One region of the Actinomadura rubteroloni genome, then DNA from elsewhere that is predicted to be linked to it. Evidence: riboswitches for the same ligand, from Rfam matches in the RefSeq annotation. Region 1 holds a riboswitch; each other region holds the start of a gene.
What was found. A riboswitch is a leader RNA that binds a small molecule or an ion and turns the genes downstream of it on or off. The one in region 1 is predicted to bind cobalamin.

Region 1 (7,475 bases):
AGCAGCAGGTCGCGGGCCTCGGCGACCTGGTGGACGCGGGTCCTCGACGCCGGGTTGTAGATCGCGATGACCAGGTCGGACGCGGCGGCGGCGGTGAGGCGGCGCGCGATGACGTCCCATGGCTTGAGCCGGTCCGACAGCGACAGCACGCAGTAGTCGTGGCCGAGCGGCGCGCCCGCGCGGGACGCGACGGCGTTGGCGGCGGTCACGCCGGGCAGGACGCGCACCGGGACGTCCGGGAACGCCTCGGCGGCCTCCAGCACGGCGGTCGCCATCGCGAACACGCCCGGATCGCCGGACGACACGACCGCGACGCGCCGTCCCTCCCGCGCCAGCTCCAGCGCGAACGCCGCGCGGTCCGCCTCGACGGTGTTGCCGGACGGGTGCCGCCGCTGCCGCGCGTTCGGCGCGACGCGGTCCAGGTAGGGGCGGTAGCCGACGAGGTCGTCGGCGGCGGCGAGCGCCTCCTGCGCCTGCGGCGTCAGCCACTCGCGCCCGGCCGGGCCGAGCCCGACGACCGTCACCTCGCCGCGCCGCGCCGCCGCGCCCCCGGCGACCGTCCCCGCCGCGGCCCTGGCCGTCCCGTCGCCGTGCGGCTGCTGCGCTGCCGCGCCGGCGGCCGTCCGCGCGCCGCGCGGTTCCGACGCGTCCCCGGCCGGGGTCGTCGCCTCGCCGCGCGGTGAGTCCGCGGTGGGGAGGGCGCGGCGCGTCTCCTCGTGGACGCGGCTCGGCAGCACCGCCACCGAGAAGTACGGCACGGTGTCGGCGGCGACGTCGGCGAGGCGTTCGATGCGCTGCTCGCCGGTGGTGGCGTGCTCGACGTACCAGGCGTCGTCCAGGCGTTCCGCCCGTTCCAGGGCGGTGCGCACGGCGGTGAACGTCCGGCCGAGCTTCAGGACGACGGCCGAGTCCGCCGCGCTCAGCCGGGCGGCCAGCGCGTCGCCGCCGAGCGTGCCGGGCAGGACGGTCAGCGTCTCGTCCCGCTCGACCAGCGGACGGCCCAGCTCGGCGGACGCCCCCGCGATCGACGTCACGCCCGGCACGACCGTCGTCGGGTACCGCCCGGCGAGGCGCTTGTGCAGGTGCATGTAGGAGCCGTAGAAGAACGGGTCGCCCTCGGCGAGGACGACCACGTCGCGGCCCGCGTCCAGGTGGGCGGCGAGGCGGCGGGCGCAGTCTTCGTAGAACGCCTCGATGACCGTCCGGTAGTCGGCGGACGCCTCGGTCGTGACCGGGTAGATCAGCGGTTCCTCGATCTGCCCGTCGCGCAGATGCGCGGCGGCGATCGCACGGGCGTGGCTGCGGCCGTGCCGGGCGGCGTGGAACACGACGACGTCGGCCGCCTCGATGAGCCGCGCGGCCTTCAGCGTGATCAGCTCGGGATCGCCGGGGCCGAGCCCGACGCCGTACAGGCGGCCGGTCACGACTCGTCCTCGGCGGCGATCGCGTTCACGGCGGCGGCGGTCATCGCGCTGCCGCCGCGCCGTCCCCGGACGACGAGATGCGGCAGGTCGGAGGCGGCGAGGGCGTCCTTGGACTCGGCCGCGCCGATGAACCCGACCGGGATCCCGAGCACGGCCGCCGGACGCGGCGCGCCCGCCGCGACCAGCTCCAGCAGCCGGAACAGCGCGGTCGGGGCGTTGCCGATCGCGACGACGGCGCTGTCCAGCCTGTCGCCCCACAGGTCGAGCGCGGCGGCGCTGCGGGTGGTGCCGAGCCGCGCGGCGAGGTCCGGGACGCGGGGGTCGCCGAGCGTGCAGATGACCTCGTTGCGCGCGGGCAGGCGGCGGCGCGTGATCCCGGCGGCGACCATCGCGGCGTCGCACAGCACCGGACGGCCGTCCAGCAGCGCGGCGCGGGCGGCTTCGACGGCGCCGGGCGCGACGTCGAGGTCGTCCACCAGGTCCACCATCCCGCACGCGTGGATCATGCGGACCGCGACGCGGGCGACGTCGGCGGGCAGGCCGTCCAGGTCCGCCTCGGCGCGGATCGTCGCGAACGAGCGCCGGTAGATCTCGGCGCCGTCGCGGACGTAGTCGATCACAGGATCCTCCGTTGGGTGGCGGACGTCGTAGCCCGCGGGGGTCGCGACGACGGCGACGTGCCGTCCGGCGGGCCGACCACACTGCCGCTCGCAGCCGGACCAGTGAACGGGCAACCCGCCCGACACAACAAGCACGCCGTCAGCATCGGCACGCGCGGTGGTGCGGGCGTCGGTGCGGACGTCGGTCAGGGACTTGGCGCAGCCGGGTTGTCCGGCGCATGCGGTGACGCCGTGCCAGGGCGAGCCGGGGTCCAGGACGAGTCCGGCGGCGGTGAGCGCGGCGGCGGTGGCGGCGGTCGTGTCCGGCACGACGACGGTCCGGCGCGGCGTGGCGATGATCTCGTGGCCGGTGAGCGCGGCGAGGTGCGCGGGTTCGAGCCGGCCGAGCGGGACGAGCGCCGTCACGGCCGTCCGTCCGTCTTTCTGCGCGGTGATTCCGGGTGCGGGGAATTCGCCGTGCGGGACGGCGATCGGAGTGCCGCCGGAAAGGCCGAGCCGTTCCGCCGGGTTCTCCAGTTCGGCCATGCGCCACGCCGTTCCGCGCACGGCGAGGAACGTCCGGGCGACGTCCAGCAGAACGCGCACGGCGTCGGCCGGCGCGACCCGGACGCCGCTGTCGCGACCGGCCAGGACCAGCGCGAACGTCGCCGCGTCGAGCGCGAGGACGCCGAGGTCGGGACGCAGGGCGGTCACGTCGCCGCGCCCGTCGTCGAAGGCGAAGAGAAAGCGTCCGGGAAGGTCGGCGAGCGCCGGGTCGGCGCACAATCCCGCATCGAACTGCGCGACCAGAGGACGGACGTCGAGAAAGCCCCGCCCGTCCCGTCCGGAAAGGACGCTGGCGAGAATGTTGCGCACCCGTTCGTGCGCGACGGACGGCAGCAAACCCGCGTCCCGCAGCCGGGCCGCGAGCGCGACGCCGTCCGCGAGCCCCCGGAGCTGCACGTTGCCGCGCGAGGTCAGGTCGAGCCGCCCGTCGCCCAGGTCGCGCGCGGCGGCGGCCAGCGCCGCGAAGCCGGCCGGGGACAGCGCGCCGCCGGGCAGCCGGACGCGCGCGAGCAGACCGTCGGCGGCCTGGTGCACGCGGACGGCGCCGGGGCACGCGTCGGGGCCGGAGCGGTTCGTCACAGCCGCCGATCCTAAGCGCCCGGCCGTTCCGAGCTTGACGCGGATGTCCGCGATGACCAGAGTGGTGATCAGCGACAAAGCGGAGGAAGCCGGTGTGAATCCGGCGCGGTCCCGCCACTGTCACCGGGGAGCGAACCCCGTCACAGGCCACTGCGCGAGCGGGAAGGCCGGGGCGAGCGCCGATCCGGGAGCCAGGAGACTCCCCTGTCGCGGCGACCCTTCGATTCGGGGCGAGGATCCCGGGTGAGGACACGACCGCGTGTTTCTGCTGCTGTCCACCTCGGACACCGACCTGCTGAGCGCACGTTCTTCCGGAACAGCGTTCCGTCTCGCCAACCCGTCCCGGGTGGACCCGGCCGACCTGCCGGAACTCGTGGACGGCACCGATCTCGTGATCGTCCGGCTGCTCGGCGGGCGCCGCGCCTGGGAGGACGGCCTCGACGCGCTGCTGCGCGGCCCGCGCCCCGTCGTCGTGATCAGCGGCGAGCAGGCGCCGGACGCCGAGCTGATGGAACTGTCGACCGTCCCGGCCGGTGTCGCCGCCGAGGCGCACGCCTACCTCGCGCACGGCGGCCCGGCGAACCTGCGCGAAATGCACCGGTTCCTGTCCGACACCGTCCTGCTGACCGGGCACGGGTTCGCGCCGCCCGCCGCGACGCCCGCCTGGGGCACGCTCGACCGCGCGCCCTCGCCGGGCGACGGCCCGCTGATCGGCGTCCTGTACTACCGCGCGCACCACCTCGCCGGGAACACCGCGTTCGTGGAGACGCTCTGCGACGCGATCGAGAACGCGGGCGGACGCGCCCTGCCGATCTTCTGCGCATCCTTGCGCACCGCCGACCAAGCGCTGCTTGCCGAACTGGGCCGCGCGGACGCGCTGGTCGTGACCGTCCTCGCGGCGGGCGGGACGAAACCGGCGCTCGCCGGCGCGGGCGGCGACGACGAGGCGTGGGACGCGGGCGCGCTCGCCGCCCTGGACGTCCCGATCCTGCAGGGCCTCTGCCTGACCGGCGACCGCGCGACGTGGGAGGCGAGCGACGACGGCCTGTCCCCGCTGGACACGGCGACGCAGGTCGCGGTGCCCGAGTTCGACGGACGGCTCATCACCGTCCCGTTCTCGTTCAAGCGCATCGACGAGGACGGCCTGAGCGTCTACGCCGCCGACCCCGAGCGCGCCGCCCGCGTCGCCGGGATCGCGGTGCGGCACGGACGGCTCCGGCACGTCCCGGCCGAAGAGAAGCGGGTCGCGCTGATGCTGTCGGCGTACCCGACCAAGCACGCGCGGATCGGGAACGCGGTCGGCCTGGACACGCCCGCGAGCGTCGTGCGGCTGCTCGCGGCGCTGCGCGACCACGGCTACGACACCGGCGACGCGCTGCCGGACGAGGGCGACGCGCTCATGCACGCGCTCATCGCGGCGGGCGGCCAGGACGCCGACTGGCTCACCGAGGAACAGCTCGCGGGCAACCCCGTCCGGATCCCGGTCGCGCGCTATCGCGACTGGTACAAAACACTTCCCGACGAGCTACGCGAAGGTATCGAGCAGCACTGGGGCCCGCCGCCCGGCGAGCTGTTCGTGGACGACGACGCGATCGTCCTCGCCGCCCTGCGCTCCGGCAACGTCGTCGTGCTGGTCCAGCCGCCGCGCGGATTCGGCGAGAACCCCGTGGCGATCTACCACGACCCCGACCTTCCGCCGAGCCACCACTATCTCGCCGCCTACCAGTGGATCCGGGACGAGTTCGGCGCGCACGCGGTCGTCCACGTCGGCAAGCACGGCAACCTGGAGTGGCTGCCCGGCAAGGCCTCCGGCCTGTCGGCGGCGTGCGGGCCGGACGCCGCGCTCGGCGACCTCCCGCTCATCTACCCGTTCCTCGTCAACGACCCCGGCGAGGGCACGCAGGCCAAGCGCCGCGCGCACGCCACGCTCGTGGACCACCTCATCCCGCCGATGGCGCGGGCCGAGAGCTACGGCGACATCGCGCGGCTCGAACAGCTCCTGGACGAGCACGCCGGCGTCGCCGCGATGGACCCGGCGAAGCTGCCCGCGATCCGCGCGCAGATCTGGACGCTGATCCAGGCGGCGCGGCTGGACCACGACCTCGGGCTGGACGACCGTCCGCACGACGCCGAGTTCGACGACTTCCTGCTGCACGTGGACGGCTGGCTCTGCGAGGTCAAGGACGTCCAGATCCGCGACGGCCTGCACGTCCTCGGCGTCGCGCCGACGGGTTCCGCGCGCGTGGACCTGGTGCTCGCGATGCTGCGCGCCCGCCAGCTCTGGGGCGGCGCGGTGACGCTGCCGGGGCTGCGCGAGGCACTGGGCCTGGACGAGTCGGGAACCGATCGCACCGGTACCGACGCCGTCGAAGCCGAAGCGCGGGAACTGGTCGCGGCGATGGAGGCGGCCGACTGGGCGCCCGAGACCGCGGCCGAGCTGGCGGACGGTCCCGTCGCCGACATCCTGCGGTTCGCGGCCACCGAGATCGTCCCCCGCCTGGACCGGACGTCCGACGAGATCGGCATGGTCCTGCACGCGCTGGACGGCGGTTTCGTCCCGGCAGGGCCGTCCGGTTCGCCGCTGCGCGGGCTGATCAACGTGCTGCCGACCGGCCGGAACTTCTACTCGGTCGACCCGAAGGCCGTCCCGAGCCGCCTGGCCTGGGACACCGGACGCGCCATGGCCGACTCGCTGCTCTCCCGCTACCGCGAGGAGACGGGAACGTGGCCCGAGTCGGTGGGCCTGTCGGTGTGGGGGACGTCGGCGATGCGGACGTCCGGGGACGACATCGCCGAGGTCCTGGCGCTGCTCGGCGTCCGGCCCGTCTGGGACGACGCGTCGCGCCGCGTCACCGGCCTCGAACCGATCCCGCTGGACGAACTCGGCCGCCCGCGCATCGACGTGACGATCCGCATCAGCGGCTTCTTCCGCGACGCGTTCCCGCACGCGGTGGCCCTGCTGGACGACGCCGTCCGGCTCGCCGCCGCCCAGGACGAACCGGACGAGTCCAACTATGTCCGGGCGCATGTCGCCGCCGACCGCGCCCGGCACGGCGACGAGCGCCGCGCGACGATGCGCGTGTTCGGCTCGCGTCCCGGCGCGTACGGGGCGGGCATCCTGCCGCTCATCGACAGCCGCAACTGGCGCGACGACTCCGACCTCGCCGAGGTCTACGCGGTCTGGGGCGGCTACGCCTACGGGCGCGACCTGGACGGCGTCCCCGCGCGCGACGACATGGAGAACGCCTACCGCCGCATCGCCGTCGCCGCCAAGAACACCGACACGCGCGAGCACGACATCGCCGACTCCGACGACTACTTCCAGTACCACGGCGGCATGATCGCGACCGTCCGGGCGCTGACCGGGACGGCCCCGCGCGCCTACGTCGGCGACAGCACGCGGCCCGACGCCGTCCGGACGCGGACGCTGCACGAGGAGACCGCGCGCGTGTTCCGGGCGCGCGTCGTCAACCCGCGCTGGCTCGCCGCGATGCGCCGCCACGGGTACAAGGGCGCGTTCGAGCTGGCCGCGACCGTCGACTACCTGTTCGGCTACGACGCGACGGCCGGTGTCGTGGCGGACTGGATGTACGAAAAGCTCACCCGCACCTACGCCCTGGACCCCGAGAACCGATCGTTCTTCGAAAAGTCCAACCCGTGGGCGCTGCACGGGATCGCCGAACGTCTTCTGGAGGCCGCCGAACGGGGGCTGTGGGAGCACCCGGAGGCGGCGACGCTGGACGAGCTGCGTCGCGTCTACCTGGAGATCGAGGGCTCGCTGGAGGACGACCGTCCCGGAGAGTGAATACTGGGACGGATGGGATTTCTCGGGAGTACGGTGCTGCGGCTCGCGGCCGTCGTCGCCGTACTGGCGGCGGCGGGCTGCGCGGACCGGCCACCCGTCCAGGACGAGGACCCCGCGCCGACCGCCGCGTCCCTGGCCGCGCCGCTCGGGCCGTACCGGACGTCGACCGCGACCGTCCCGCGCGGCCTCACCGAGGCGTTCGGCGGCGGAACGATCTACTACCCGTCGGGCCGGCCGCGCGGCGACACCTTCGGCGGCGTGATCATCGCGCCGGGACGCAACGGGAACCAGGGCGGAATGGCCTGGTACGGGCCGCTTCTGGCGTCGCGGGGGTTCGTGGTCTTCGCGATCGACACGCTGCATCTGAAGGACCGTCCGGCCGCCCGCGCTCACGAGCTGGAGGCGGCGATGACGTACCTGACCGTCCGCAGCCCCGTCGCGACGCTCGTGGACGCCGACCGGCTCGCGGTGATGGGCCATTCGTTCGGCGGCGGCGCCGCT
Region 2 (7,475 bases), 160 kb from region 1:
GGTTCCTCCTCGCGGACGGTGTCGACGACGGCGAACGCGAAGCTCATGTGCATCGACTCGTCGCGGAAGACCCAGTTGGTGCCGGACGCGAGCCCGTTCAGCAGTCCGCGCGACCGCAGCCAGTACACGTACGCGAAGGCGCCGTAGAAGAACAGGCCCTCGATGCACGCCGCGAAGCAGATGAGGTTGAGCAGGAACGCGCGCCGGTCCGCCGGGCCGTCCAGCCGGTCGAGCGTGTCGATCGAGCCGATCCACCGGAAGCAGAACTCGGCCTTCGCGCGGATCGACGGGATGTGTTCGATCGCTGCAAATGCACGGGCGCGCTCGTCGGCGTCCGGAAGGTAGGTGTCGAGCAGCGTCAGGTAGAACTGGACGTGCACGGCCTCCTCGAACAACTGCCGCGACAGGTACAGCCGCGCCTCGGGCGCGTTCAGGTGCTTGTAGAGGTTCAGCACCAGGTTGTTCGCCACGATCGAGTCGCCGGTCGCGAAGAACGCCACCAGCCGGTTCACCAGATGCCGCTCCTCGGGCGTCAGCCGGGCGAGGTCGGCCAGGTCGGAGCCGAGATCGACCTCCTCGACCGTCCAGGTGTTGCGGATCGCGGCGCGGTAGCGCTCGTAGAAGTCGGGGTAGCGCATCGGCCGCAGCGTGAGGTCCATGCCGGGGTCGAGCAGCATCGGCTTGTCGGTCACTGGCACGCCTCGCACGCCTCGGGGTTCTCCAGGGAGCAGGCGACGGCGTCCGGATCGGCCACCGCCGTCACGGTCGTCTGCGCGATGCGCGTCGCGGGGCGCGACCGCAGGTAGTACGTCGTCTTCAGGCCCTGCTTCCACGCGTACAGGTACATCGAGGACAGCTTCCCGATCGTCGGCGTCTCCAGGAACAGGTTCAGCGAGTGCGCCTGGTCGATGTACGGGGTGCGGGCGGCGGCGAGGTCGATCAGGGCGCGCTGCGGCAGTTCCCAGGCCGTCCGGTAGAGCGCGCGCAGCTCGTCCGGCAGGTCCGTGATGCCCTGGACGGAGCCGTTCGCCCGCTTGATCGCGTCCCGGACGGCGGGCGTCCACAGCCCGAGCCGCTTGAGATCCGCGACGAGGTAGCCGTTGATCTGGAGGAACTCGCCCGACAGCGTCTCGCGCTTGAACAGGTTGGACACCTGCGGCTCGACGCACTCGAAGCAGCCCGCGATGGACGCGATCGTCGCGGTCGGCGCGATGGCGATCAGCAGCGAGTTGCGCAGGCCGACGGCCGCGACGCGCTCGCGCAGCGCCGCCCACTCGGCGGCGGGCGTCGCGTCCGGGAAGTGGTCCGGGTGGAGCTGGCCGCGCGCCGTCCGCGTCTGCGCGTAGGCGGGCAGCGGGCCGTGCAGTTCGGCCAGGTCGGCGGACGCGTGGTAGGCCGCGAGCGCGATCTCCTCGGCGATCCGGGTGGACAGCGCGCGGGCCTCGGGCGAGTCGAACGGCAGGCGCAGCTTGAAGAACACGTCCGCGAGGCCCATCACGCCGAGGCCCATCGGCCGCCACTTGCGGTTCGCTTCGGCGGCCTCCTCGGTGGGGTAGAAGCCGCGGTCGATCGTCCGGTCCAGGAAGCGGACGGCCGTCCGGACGGTCCGGCGCAGCCGCTCCCAGTCCACGCCGTCCGGGCCGGTGTGCGCGGCGAGGTTGACCGACCCGAGGTTGCAGACGGCCGTCTCGCCGTCGGACGTGACCTCCAGGATCTCCGTGCACAGGTTCGACAGGTGGACGACGTTCTCCGGCTCGGCGGTCTGGTTGCAGGCGCGGTTGGCGGCGTCCTTGAACGTCATCCAGCCGTTGCCCGTCTCGGCGAGCGTCCGCATCATCCGGCCGTACAGCCGCCGCGCCGGGATCCGCCGGACGAACCGTCCCGCCTTCTCCGCCGCCCGGTACGCCGCGTCGAACGCGTCGCCCCACAGGTCCGTCAGCTCGGGGACCTCCTTCGGGTCGAACAGCGACCAGTCCTCGTCGGCCTCGACCCGGCGCATGAACTCGTCCGGGATCCAGTTCGCGAGGTTGAGGTTGTGGGTGCGGCGCGCGTCCTCTCCGGTGTTGTCGCGCAGTTCGAGGAACTCCTCGACGTCGGCGTGCCACGGCTCCAGGTAGACGCAGGCCGCGCCCTTGCGGCGTCCGCCCTGGTTGACGGCCGCGACGGAGCTGTCCAGCGTCCGCAGCCACGGGACGATGCCGTTGGAGTGCCCGTTCGTCCCCCGGATCAGCGAGCCGCGCGACCGGACGCGCGTCCACGAGATCCCGATGCCGCCCGCGTACTTGCTGAGCCGCGCGACCTGCGCGTACCGCGCGTAGATGGACTCCAGCTCGTCGCGCGGCGCGTCCAGCAGGAAGCAGGACGAGAGCTGCGGGCGGCGCGCGCCGGAGTTGAACAGTGTCGGCGAGCTGGGCAGGTAGGCGAGCCCGCCGAGCAGCGCGTACAGCTCGGCGGCCTCCTCGACCGTGTCGGCGAGCCCGGCCGCGACGCGCAGCCAGAAGTGCTGCGGACGCTCCAGGACGCGGCGCGTGGACGGATGCCGCAGCAGGTACCGGTCGTAGAGGGTGCGCAGGCCGAAGTACTCGAACCTGTCGTCATCGGCGTGGTCGACCAGCGCGTCGAGGGCGTCGGCGTTGCGGGCGACGAACGTCGCGGTCCGCTCGTTCAGCAGGCCCTGCGCGTGCGCGGCGGCCACCGAGCCCGCGAACGTCGTGACGCCCTCGGCGGCGGCCTCGTCCGCGATCAGCCCGGCCAGCAGCCGCGCCGCGACGCGCGAGTACGCGGGCTCCACCGCGACCAGCGCGGCGGCCTCGCGCACCGCCTGCTCGCGGTCGCCGCCGTCGGCGAGCACCCGGGCGGGGTCGACGCCGTCCAGCCCGGCGCACGCGCGCTCCACCTCGGCGGCCGGTCCCGGCGGCGCGATGAGTTCCTGTGTCACGTGCCCTCTTCCCCTCGCGGACGCGGAAGGGCACGCGGCGACGCCGCGCCCGGCCTCCCGCGAAGCCTGGACGTTCCCGTCGTACTGGCAGGTCTTCGGACTCGCGGGCGTCGCACCTCGTTCGGTGCGGCCTAGTGGCCGTCGCTTCCCGGTCCCCGGCTCGGGGTCCAGTGCTCTGTGACGGCGGTCGTTCCCGCTCACCGCTGCGGGGCAGTCCCGGAATCACACCGGGTTCCCTCTTGCGACGTCCCCGGCCGGTTCCGGCCGGGGACGAACCAGCACGGGCCACGACCCTACATCTAGTTGATCGGCTTTGCATCCGTCCCACATGTAGGGAGTGTTGGGGGGTGCGTCACGCCGCGGACGTCGGCTCTACGATGGTCGGCGAGATGAGTCCGCCCGCCCCTGTTCCGTCGTCGCGCGCCGCCCGCGCGGTCGTTTTCGCGACCGTGTGCACGGTGCTCGCGGTTTCCGGACACGCGGTCGCGTCGTCGTGCGCGGTGTCCGTCGCGGCGGTCACGGCCGGGTTCGGCGGCTCGGCGCTGCTCGGGTTCGCGCTGGCCGGACGCGAGCGGTCGCTCCGCACGATCACCGGCGTGCTCGTCGGCGGGCAGTACGCGCTGCACTGCCTGTTCAGCGGGTCGTCCCGGCCGGGGATGGTCATGCATCACGCGGCGACCGTCCCGGCGCCCGTCGAACACCACTCCGGCTCGTGGATGACGCTCGCGCACCTCGGCGCGGCGCTCGTGTCGGCGTGGTGGCTGCGGCGGGGCGAACGCGCCGTGTGGGGGCTCGCGCGCCGGCTCGCCGGACGGCCCGCGCGGCTCCTCCTGGTTCTTTCGCGTCCTTCGGCTCCGGCGGCTCCGCGTCCGGTTCCGGCCGTCCGGCCGCGTCCGGTGGTCCGCGTGCTGCGGCACGACGTGGTCCGGCGGGGGCCGCCGTCCGTTTCGAGGGCGCTCGGCTGAGCGCCGCAACGTCACCCGGCCGCCTTCGGCACCCGGGTTCTTCTCGTACGTCTCGAAACGGAGCACCACCATGCCGGTTCGCCGGATCACCCTTGTGGCGGGCCTCGCCGCCGTCGCCGTGCTCGGCCTCGGCCCGTCCGCGTCCGCGCACGTCACCGCCAACCCCCGCACCGCCGAGAAGGGCGGCTACACCAAGATCAGCTTCCGGGTGCCGAACGAGCGGGACGACGCGTCGACCGTCAAGCTCGTCGTCCACCTGCCGCAGGACCACCCGATCACGTCGGTCTCGGTGCGTCCCGTCCCCGGCTGGACGGCGAAGGTCGAGGAGGCCGCGCTGCCCAAGCCCGTCACCGTCGAGGGCACGCAGCTCACCAAGGCGCCCGCGACCATCACCTGGACGGGCGGCAAGATCGACCCCGGCCAGTTCGAGGAGTTCGACGTCTCCCTCGGCCCCCTTCCCGCCGACACCGACCGCCTCCTGTTCCCCGCCGAGCAGACCTACTCGGGCGGCGACGTCGTCAAGTGGGACCAGAATCCCGGCGGGGCCACCGAGCCCGAGCATCCGGCGCCCTCGGTGACGCTCGTCGCCAAGGGCTCGGCGACGCCCGCCGCCGCCGCGAAACCGTCCGACTCCGACTCCGACGACACGGCGCGCCTGCTCGGCGGCCTCGGGCTCGTCGCCGGGGTGCTCGGCGTCGGCACGGGCGTGTTCGCGCTGACCCGGTCGCGGAGCCGGGCATGACGACCGTCCGCTCACGGATCGCCGCGGTCCTCGCGGCGGGCGGCGCACTGGCGCTCGCGGTCCCGGCGACCCCCGCGTCGGCGCACACGGCGCTGCGGTCGACCAGCCCGAGCGCCGGCGCGACCGTCGCCGACCCGGGCCAGGTCACCCTCACCTACGCGGACCCGGTCCTGGTCCCGCGCGTGATCGTGACGGGTCCGAACGGCGTCCGCGTCCAGGTGGGCCCGCCGCACTCCGTCGACCGGACGGTCACGCAGGCGGTCCGCACCGGACTGCCCGGCGGGGTCTACACGGTCGGCTGGCGCGTCGTCTCGCCCGACGGCCACCCGATCAGCGGCTCCTTCACGTTCCGGGTGAGCGGTTCGGGCGCCGCGCCGAACTCCGCCCCCGCCGCGACGCCGTCCACGGCCGCGCGGCGGGGGACGAGTTCGGCCGGCTGGCTCTGGATCGGCCTCGGCGCGGCCGTCCTCGCGGCCCTCGCCGCGGGCGCGGCCTACCTGCGCCGCTCCCGCCGCGCCTGAGGAGGGCCGGCGGCGGTCGCGCCGCCGGCCCACCCCACCGTGCCGTTACTCCTGTGACGGACGGTGACCAAAGTGTCCGGAAAATGCCGCAAACGTGCACAGGGGGTTGCCGGGGAGCGGGCGGGAGAGTACAAGACAACGTGCAACTCCTTCACGTTTGACCGGAAGGGACCCGCGTGCCGCGTCTCCAGCGTTCCTCCTCCGACCGCGTCGGGCCTTCGCTCCTCCGCCGCCTGACGCGTGCCGCCGCGGCCGCGCTCACCGCGTCCACGCTCGTCACCGCGGGCGCCTCGGGCGCGTCGGCGGCCGAGCCGACGTACTACGTGTCGCTCGGCGACTCGCTGGCGGCGGGCTACCAGCCGGACGTCCGCAAAGACGTGAACGTCTCCTACACCGACGTGCTGTACGCGACGCTAAAAAAATCCGACCCGAACCTGCAGCACGTCCGGCTGGGGTGCAGTGGCGAGACCACCCAGAGCATGATCAAGGGCGGCGTCTGCACGTACGACGGCGCGACGTCCCAGCTCGACGCGGCCGTGAAGTTCCTGCGCGCCCATCCGGGTCAGGTCAAATACGTCACCGAGGACATCGGCGCCAACAACGTCGACAAGTGCCTGCCGTCCGGCGGGCTGGACCTCATGTGCCTGGTCTCGGGCATCTTCTCCCTCGGCTCGGACATCCTGACGATCAACCGCGCGCTGCACGACGCGGGCGGCGCCGCCCCGCGCTACGTCGGCATGACGTACTACGACCCCATGCTGGCGGGCTGGCTCCAAGGCGGGACGACGCAGGCGATCGCGGCCGGATCGGCCGTGCTCAACAACGTCCTCAGCGCGGTGATCACCGGCGACGACGACGCGACCGGCTTCGCCACGGCCGACGTCGCGACGGCCTTCTCCAACAACGACTTCGGCTCCGCCGTCGCGCTCCCGGGCATCGGCTCGGTGCCGCGCAACGTCGCGCAGATCTGCCAGTGGACGTGGATGTGCACGAGCTACCACGACATCCACGCCAATCCGGCCGGTCACCAGGTCATCGCGAACGCCTTCCTTCCGAAACTGACGAACAGCTCCGCCGCGAACCGCTGACGCCGACGTCCCGCCGCCCGCGAGGATCGGAGACAGAGGACATGGCCGATGACCGGCCCGATCGCACGCCGCACGGCTGGGTCGATCCCGCCGAGTGGTACGCCGGTCTGCCCGACTGCTACCTGGCGGCCGGGATGCTCCTCACCGACGCCCGCGACCGGGTCCTGCTCGTCAAAACGCACTACCGCGCCGACTGGGGACTGCCGGGCGGCGTCGCCGAGGAAGGCGAACCCCCGCATCTGACGTGCGAACGTGAGATCGCCGAAGAACTGGGGCTGGACCGCCGCGCGGGCGAGCTGCTGCTGCTCGACTTCGTCCCCGCCGACCGGACCAGACCGCGCTCCATGCTCTACCTGGTCTTCGACGGCGGCACCCTCACCGGCCCCCGCACGATCACGCCGCGAGCCGACGAGATCGCCGACTACGCCTTTCTGGACGCCGCCGAGGCCGAACGCCGCATGCACCCCCGCCACGCCCACCGGCTCCCCCACCTGATGGCGGCACGAACCCGGCGGCGCCCCGCGTACCTGCCGCGCCCGTAGCGGGCCAGGAATCGCATCGCGCGAGCCGGTGGCGTCGGCGCTCCGGGGTGAGTGAGCGCGGGAGTGCGGCCCGGCGGCGGGGTCGGCGCGCGAGCCACCGGACGGCTCGGCCCCCGTGGCGTACCGCCGGACCGCTCGCCCGCCGCGCCGGGCCTGTCCGCGCGCGTCGACCGTAACACTTTTGCGTACATCAGTGTTCGCAATGTGGGAGACGGCACCCGCCGGTTGGTACCTTGAGCGCCGTGGACTACGGGCCGCTGCCACGGGGGCGGCATCACCTCACCCGTGCGCAGGTCGCGGAGTCCCAGCGCGAACGCCTCTTTCAGGGAATGACGGAGATCGTCGCCGAGAAGGGGTACGCGGCCTGCTCGGTCGCCGAGGTGCTGAAGCGCGCCCGCGTGTCGCGCGAGACGTTCTACGAGCACTTCGCCGACAAGCAGGCGTGCTTCCTCGCCGCGTACCAGCGGGACGCCGACCGGATCCTGGACGTCGTCGCGCACGCGATCGCCGCCGACGGCCCGCCGCTCGACCGTTTCGGCCGTGCGCTCGCCGCGTACCTGGCGGAACTGGCCGACGACGGGCCGCGCGCCCGCGTCTACGTCGTCGAAGTGCAGGCCGCCGGGCCGGCCGCCGCCGCGCGCCGGTCGGTGGTGCAGGGCCAGTTCGTGGCGCTGGTGTC
Region 3 (7,475 bases), 900 kb from region 1:
TAGTACCGGGCGCGGTCTTCGCGGATCGCGGGCACGTCGGGCACGTAGGCGGGGACGCGGACGTCCTCGGGGCGCGTGCGGCCGGGCCCGGCGGTGAAGATCTGCGACTCGTGGGTCGTCATGTAGGTGAAGACCGAGTAGAACGGGGCGTCGGCGGGGCGGTTCCGCCAGTGCGCGGTGGTGCTGGACGCGTCCCACACCCGCGCCGGGTCGATCGGCGAGTTGTAGTCGCTCTTGGCGTTGTTCGTGCAGTAGTAGCCGGCCGCGCGCAGGTACTCCGGGACGGCCCGCGCGAACGACGGCAGGCGCCCGACGGCGCGCATGTTCTCGGCCGGGCCGCTGGTCTCGGCGGGCAGGCCGGTGACCAGCGCGAACCGCGACGGCGCGCAGACGGGCGCGGCGGAGAAGGCGTTCTCGTACCGGACGCCGTCCCGCGCGAGCCGGTCCAGCGTCGGCGTGCGTGCCACCCGGTCGCCGTACGCGCCGATGTAGGGGTTGTTGTCCTCGCTGATCAGCCACAGGATGTTCGGCCGCCGCGCCGACGCCGCGGCGGCGGGACGGGCGGTGAGGGCCGCCGCCAGCGCGCCGCCGGCCCCGGCCGCGAGCACGTTCCGCCGCGACGGCTCAAAACCACTCAAAACAGACTCCAGGGCAGCGAGGGGACAACGTTCGCGATCATGGAGCAGCCGTCGGCGGATTGTCAACTTAAACGGTAGGGATAGAGCATCGCTAGACTCGGGAACGCGGACGGTTCACCCGGGTCCCCGCGATCCGGGTGTCGTAAGAGGGAACCCGGTGCGAATCCGGGACTGCCCCGCAGCGGTGAGTGGGAACGACCGCCGTCATACGCACTGGGCGCACCCGCCTGGGAAGCGACGGCCAGTAGGACATGCCCGTCCGGCATGGCGCCCGCGAGTCCGAAGACCTGCCTCCGCCCGCGCGCCGCCCGGCGCGCGGTGGTCCGCGGCCTCGTGGGAGGGCCCGGGACGCGCCCGCCGGGGTGAGCCCCGCCGTGCGCGCCGAGCCGTCTCCGGACGCCGCGCCTGGCAAGGCGAGGGATGCTGCCGATGAGAACGACGATCCTCGGATACCCCCGGATCGGTGCCCACAGGGAACTGAAGTTCGCCGTCGAGGACTACTGGGCCGGACGGTCGGACGCCGCCGCGCTCACCCGCACCGCACGCGAGCTGCGCCGCGCGGTGTGGACGGAGCTGCGCGACGCGGGCCTCGACACGATCCCGTCCAACACCTTCTCGCTCTACGACCACATGCTCGACACCAGCGTGCTGGTCGACGCGGTGCCCGACCGGTACCGCCATCTCACCGGGCTGGATCGGTACTTCGCGATGGCGCGCGGTGTCCCGGACGTCCCGGCGCTGGAGATGACGAAGTGGTTCGACACCAACTACCACTACATCGTCCCGGAGATCGGTCCCGGCACCCGGTTCGCGCTGGCCGAGGGCGCGCGGGCGAAGCCGATCGCCGAGTACCAGGAGGCGCGCGGGCTCGGCGTCGAGACCCGTCCGGTGCTGGTGGGCCCGCTGACCTACCTGCTGCTGGCCAAGGCGGCGCCGGACGCGCCCGCCGGGTTCCGGCCGCTCGACCTGCTCGACGGCCTGGTCGAGGTGTACGCCGAGCTGCTGGAACGCCTCGCCGGGGCGGGCGCGGCGTGGGTGCAGCTCGACGAGCCCGCGTTCGTCGCCGACCGCACCGACGCCGAGACGGCGGCGCTCGCGCGGGTCTACCGGCGGCTCGCGGCGCTGCCCAGCCGGCCCCGGATCCTCGTCGCGTCCTACTTCGGGACGATCGGCGCGGACGCACTGCGCGCACTCGGTACGGCCCCGGTGGAAGCGGTGGCGCTGGACTTCGTGGCCGGGCCGCGCAACGTGGACGTCCTCGGTTCGATCGGCGGCCTGCCTCGGACGACCGTCGTTGCGGGCATGGTTGACGGCCGCAACGTGTGGCGCACCGACGTCGCACGGGTCAAGGCGGTCCTCCCGGCGCTGCTCGGGCTCAGCGACAAGGTCGAGGTGAGCACGTCGTGCTCGCTGCTGCACGTCCCGCTCGACCTGGACGCCGAGACCGCGCTGCCCGCCGACGTGCGCGGACGGCTGGCGTTCGCGCGGCAGAAGGTCGCCGAGGTGGTCGCGCTCGGCCGCACGCTCGACCTGGACGCCCCGGCTCCGGCGCGTCCGCGTCCCGACCCCCGGGTCCGCGCCCGGCTGGACGTGCTCGACGACGCGCGGCGCGGCGACCGGGCCGTCCGGTTCGCCGCGCAGCGCGCCCGGCTCGGCCTGCCCGACCTCGCCACGACGACGATCGGGTCGTTCCCGCAGACCGCCGCGCTCCGCCGCGCCCGCGCCGACCACAAGGCCGGACGGCTCGACGACGCCGCCTACACGCGGGCGATGAAGGATGAGATCGCCCGGGTCGTCCGGCTCCAGGAGGACATCGGGCTGGACGTCCTCGTCCACGGCGAGCCCGAACGCAACGACATGGTCCAGTACTTCGCCGAACAGCTCGACGGGTACGCCGCCACCGAGCACGGCTGGGTGCAGTCGTACGGCACGCGCTGCGTACGGCCGCCGATCCTGTACGGCGACGTGTCGCGTCCGCGTCCGATGACCGTCGAGTGGACGACCTACGCCCAGTCGCTGACGAACCGCCCGGTGAAGGGGATGCTGACCGGGCCGGTGACGATGCTGGCGTGGTCGTTCGTCCGCGACGACCAGCCGCTCGCCGACACCGCGCGGCAGGTCGCGCTGGCGCTGCGGGACGAGATCGGCGACCTGGAGGCGGCCGGGATCGGCGTCGTCCAGGTGGACGAGCCCGCGCTCCGCGAACTCCTGCCGCCGCGCCGCGCGGAGCACGCGGACTACCTGGCGTGGGCGGTCGGGGCGTTCCGGCTCGCGACGTCCGGGGTCGCGGACGCCACGCAGATCCACACGCACATGTGCTACGCGGAGTTCGGCGAGATCATCGGCGCGATCGGCGACCTCGACGCGGACGTCACCAGCGTCGAGGCGGCCCGGTCTGCGATGGAGCTGGTCGGCGACCTGCGCGCGGCGGGGTACGCGAACGGGATCGGCCCGGGCGTGTACGACATCCATTCGCCGCGCGTGCCCTCGGCCGAGGAGATCGAGCGCAATCTGCGGGCGGCGCTGCGGGCGGTCGGGCCGGAGCGGCTCTGGGTCAACCCGGACTGCGGCCTGAAGACGCGCGCCTACCCCGAGACCGAGGCGGCGCTGCGGAACATGGTCGCCGCCGCGCGGGCGGTGCGCGCGGCCCCCTGATCATCCGCGCGCCCGCGGCCCGTCGTCCCGCCCGGGACGGCGGGCCGTGCGCCGTCCGGCGGGACGAGTCGGTAGCGTGATCTTCGACAGTCGGTGATCGAAGCGACACGGAGAGTGGGCGGGCGTGCGCAGTTGGCTGCTGGACGGCGTGCCGCGAGAGACGCCCGGCCCGCATCTCCCCGACGGCGAGGACCACCGGCAGCATCCCTGGTGGATGGTGATGTGCCTGACGGGCGTCGACTACTTCTCGACGCTCGGCTACCAGCCCGGCATCGCGTTCCTCGCCGCCGGAGTCGTGTCGCCCGTCGCCACGCTGCTGCTCGTCGCCCTGACCCTGTTCGGCGCGCTGCCGATCTACCGCCGCGTGGCCGGGGAGAGCCCGTACGGCCAGGGGTCGATCGCGATGCTGGAGAAGCTGCTCCCCCGCTGGGGCGGGAAGCTGTTCGTGCTGGTGCTGCTGGGTTTCGTCGCCACCGACTTCGTCATCACGATCACGCTGTCGGCGGCCGACGCGACCGCGCACGCGCTGGAGAACCCGTACGCGCCCGCCGCGCTGCACGGGGAGCGCGTCACGGTGACGCTCGTGCTGATCGCGGCGCTCGGCGCGGTGTTCCTCGCCGGGTTCAGCGAGGCCATCAAGATCGCTGTGGCGCTGGTCGCGACGTACCTGGCGCTCAACCTGGTCGTGGTGGTGGTCGCCGTCCAGCGCGTCCTGACCCACACCGACCTGGTGATCCACTGGCGCCATCTGCTGTCCGCCGCGCATCCCGAACCGCTGGCGGTCGCGGGCGTGGCCCTGCTCGTCTTCCCCAAGCTGGCGCTGGGGTTGTCCGGCTTCGAGACGGGCGTCGCGGTGATGCCGCTGGTCCGGGCGCCGGGCGGGATCGCCGGCCGGGTCCGCGCCACCCGGCGGCTGCTCACCGTCGCGGCGCTGATCATGAGCGTGTTCCTCATCGCGTCCAGCTTCGCGACCACCGTGCTGATCCCGGCACGCGCGTTCGAGCCCGGCGGCGAGGCCAACGGCCGGGCGCTGGCCTACCTCGCCCACCAGTACCTCGGCGGCGCGTTCGGGACCGTCTACGACGCCGCGACGATCGCGATCCTCTGGTTCGCCGGGGCGTCGGCGATGGCCGGGCTGCTCAACATCGTCCCGCGCTACCTGCCCCGCTACGGCATGGCGCCCGAGTGGACGCGGGCGCCCCGGCCCCTGGTCCTGGTGTTCGTCACCGTGGCGTTCTTCATCACGGTCTGGTTCCGCGCCGACGTGGACGCGCAGGGCGGCGCGTACGCCACCGGCGTCCTCGTCCTCATCCTGTCGGCGGCCGTCGCGGTGACGATCTCGGCGTGGCGGCGGCGCGGACGGGCCGCGACGATCGCGTTCGCGGCGGTCACGCTGGTGTTCGCCTACACGACGGTCGACAACGTCATCGAACGTCCGGACGGCGTGCGGATCGCGTCGATGTTCATCATCGCGATCATCCTGTTCTCCCTGGTCTCGCGCGCCACCCGCTCCACGGAGCTGCGCGTCACCGACATCACGTTCGACGCCGTCGCCCGGCGGTTCCTCGCCGAGGCCGAGGTCGTCCGGATCATCGCCAACGAACCCGACGCGCGGGACCGCGCCGAGTACGACGCGAAGGACCGCGAGCAGCGCGACTACCACCACCTGCCCGACTCCGAACCGCTGATCTTCCTGGAGGTGACCGTCCCGGACGCGTCGGAGTTCGCCTCGGAGCTGCGCGTGACCGGCGAGGAACGCCACGGTTACCGGATCCTGCGGACCGAGAGCGCGACCGTCGCCAACGCCATCGCCGCCGTCCTGCTGGAGGTCCGCGACACCACCGGCCGACGGCCCCACGTCTACTTCAACTGGGCCGAGGGCAATCCCGTCGCCGCGATGCTGCGCTATCTCGTCCTCGGCGAGGGCGACATCCCGCCGCTGACGCACGAGATCCTCCGCCGCCGCGTCCCCGACCCGCGCGAACGCCCGCAGGTCCACGTCGCCTGACCTGCGCCGTCTCGTACCCAGGGTGCGGTGCCGGATTCACTCCCCGGGGTCATGCCCGGCGGGCGGCGCCGAACTAGGGTGACGTCGATGGAGCCCGATCACCGCGCGCAGCCCGAACGCGTGCACGTCCTGCGCGGCGTGCGCGCCGCCGTGCTGCCCGGCCCGCACGACCCGGAGGGCTCGCGGCTGCCGTCGCGGTGGTGGCTGCGGATCCCGATCCTCGTCCTGCTGGGCGGCCTCGCGATCGGCTTCACCGGCGGCTCGATCGCGATCCAGCTCAACGTGTTCCACCAGCACCTGCCCGAACTCGCCGCGATCGTGCTCGCCACGGCCCAGTCCGCGCCGGTGCTGCTCGCCGCGTACCGGCCGATGACGGCGTGGCGGGTGAGCGCCGCCGGGTTCGTCGCGGGCGCGATCCTCATGGCCGGGACGGACTTCAGCCCGTGGCCGGTGACGTCGATGCTCGCGTTCACGGTCGTCCTGTTCTTCGTCGGCACGTCGAGCGAGCGCGAGACCGCCGTCGGCGCCGGCGCCGCGACCCTCGTCGGGCCGCTCGGCGTCGCGACCGTCGTCGGCATGGCGAGCTGGTTCGCGCTGATCCTCGCGGCCGTCGCGGCGACCGCGCTCGTCTTCGGCAACGCGGTCGGCGAGCGCCGCGCCGTCGAGGCGCAACTGCGGGTCCAGGAGGAACTGCGCGACCGCGACCTGGCCCGGCAGGCGATCCTGGAGGAACGGGCGCGCATCGCCCGCGAGCTGCACGACGTCGTCGCGCACCACATGTCGGTGATCGCGCTCCAGGCCGAGGCGGCGCCGTTCAAGATCCCCGAGCTGCCGCCCGCGGCCGTCGAGACGTTCGGGCTCGTCCGGGACGCGGCCCGCGACGCCCTCACCGAGACCCGCCGCGTCGTCGGCCTCCTGCGCAGCGAGGACGAGGGCGTCGAGCGCGCCCCCCAGCCCGGCCTGGACCGGCTGGACGACCTGGCCGCCGGCGCCCGCCGCTCCGGCCTCGACGTGGACGTCGTCGTGACGGGCGTCCCCCGCCCGCTGGACGCGGGGGTGGACCTGTCGGCGTTCCGGATCGTCCAGGAATCCCTCAGCAACGCGATCCGCTACGCCCCGGGCACGACCGTCCGCATCGAGGTCGCCTACAACGCCGACGCCCTGGCCGTGACGATCACCGACGACGGCGCCCGCACGCCCGTCCCCACCGCCTCCGGCGGCGGCAACCGCGGCCTCGTCGGCATGCACGAACGCGCCACGATGCTCGGCGGCACCCTCACCGCGGGCCCCCACGGCGAAGGCTGGACCGTCCAAGCCCGCCTCCCCTACCCGGCCCCCGCCTAGCCCGGCCCTTCCGCCTGTTTCTTCAAATCTGGAAACAGGAAACCGCTTCTCGTCACAGATTCCCCGGGTGATACTTGCTGGCGGCAGTGGAACTACAGGGGGGTCGGCCGCGCCGGTCCGCATCAACAAGATCCATAACAGATTGCGGCGCGGAAGACCGAGGGGAGAGGACGGGTATGCACAGTCACGCCTTCATGGGAATGATCTTGGAACGCTCGATGACGCCGACCGGATGAGGCCAACGCGGCCCGGACGACGTGCACCGACGTTTCCGGGCCGCGATTCGTCCGGTCCCGGCGAGACGAAGAAGGCACCATGTGCTCATGGCGGAGAAGTCCCCGGAACTCGGCCGCGAACTCCGGCGTGCGCGCGAGGAGGCGGGATTGTCGCTGAACGCGTTCGCCGGACGCATCCCGTTCAGCGAGGTCGCGAGAGCGAAACGGCATCGCGGCGGCGGTCACGCGTCCGTGTCACGACCTGATCCGATGGCGTCTTCCTGGAGGTGACCGATGGAATTCAGCGCGGAGCACGTCGCGGCCGAGCTGAAGAACCTGTGCCGGGGATTCGGCATCGACGATCCCGCCGCGCCGGCGCGCATCGGCGGCGCGCTGCGGCACGTCGCCGGGTTGACCGACGGGGACGGGCCGGCCGAGCAGGTCGCGAAGGTCAGGCTCCGTCTGCTGGACCTGGCGGACGGCCTTCCGCCGAACCTGGCCGCGACCGCCCGCGTCTCGCTCGGCCTGGACGGCCCGAGCGACCACCGCGTCGGAGTGCGGATCAGCCATCTGGCCGCCGAACTCCAGTGCGATCCCCGCACGGTCCGCAGACGC

Region 2: linked by a shared signal. The riboswitch ahead of BTM25_RS04525 (ribonucleoside-diphosphate reductase subunit alpha) and the one ahead of cobN (cobaltochelatase subunit CobN) in region 1 are both predicted to bind cobalamin.
Region 3: linked by a shared signal. The riboswitch ahead of metE (5-methyltetrahydropteroyltriglutamate--homocysteine S-methyltransferase) and the one ahead of cobN (cobaltochelatase subunit CobN) in region 1 are both predicted to bind cobalamin.

What each region holds. Positions count from the first base shown of each region.
Region 1 covers NZ_MTBP01000001.1:1,191,472-1,198,946, reverse strand. Annotated here, with positions in the region: gene BTM25_RS05260 (precorrin-2 C(20)-methyltransferase) at 1-1,424, opposite strand, end outside; gene BTM25_RS05255 (precorrin-8X methylmutase) at 1,421-2,044, opposite strand; partial or broken gene BTM25_RS05250 (precorrin-3B synthase) at 2,084-3,169, opposite strand; cobalamin riboswitch at 3,210-3,391, shown strand; gene cobN (cobaltochelatase subunit CobN) at 3,429-6,974, shown strand; gene BTM25_RS05240 (alpha/beta hydrolase family protein) at 6,987-7,475, shown strand, end outside.
Region 2 covers NZ_MTBP01000001.1:1,027,219-1,034,693, reverse strand. Annotated here, with positions in the region: gene BTM25_RS04530 (ribonucleotide-diphosphate reductase subunit beta) at 1-692, opposite strand, end outside; gene BTM25_RS04525 (ribonucleoside-diphosphate reductase subunit alpha) at 689-2,938, opposite strand; cobalamin riboswitch at 3,008-3,230, opposite strand; gene BTM25_RS04520 (hypothetical protein) at 3,328-3,903, shown strand; gene BTM25_RS04515 (YcnI family copper-binding membrane protein) at 3,974-4,645, shown strand; gene BTM25_RS04510 (copper resistance CopC family protein) at 4,642-5,166, shown strand; gene BTM25_RS04505 (SGNH/GDSL hydrolase family protein) at 5,343-6,254, shown strand; gene BTM25_RS04500 (NUDIX domain-containing protein) at 6,296-6,796, shown strand; gene BTM25_RS04495 (TetR/AcrR family transcriptional regulator) at 7,126-7,475, shown strand, end outside.
Region 3 covers NZ_MTBP01000001.1:287,684-295,158, forward strand. Annotated here, with positions in the region: gene BTM25_RS01360 (sulfatase-like hydrolase/transferase) at 1-638, opposite strand, end outside; cobalamin riboswitch at 750-930, shown strand; gene metE (5-methyltetrahydropteroyltriglutamate--homocysteine S-methyltransferase) at 1,068-3,293, shown strand; gene BTM25_RS01370 (APC family permease) at 3,418-5,301, shown strand; gene BTM25_RS01375 (sensor histidine kinase) at 5,389-6,645, shown strand; gene BTM25_RS01380 (hypothetical protein) at 7,155-7,475, shown strand, end outside.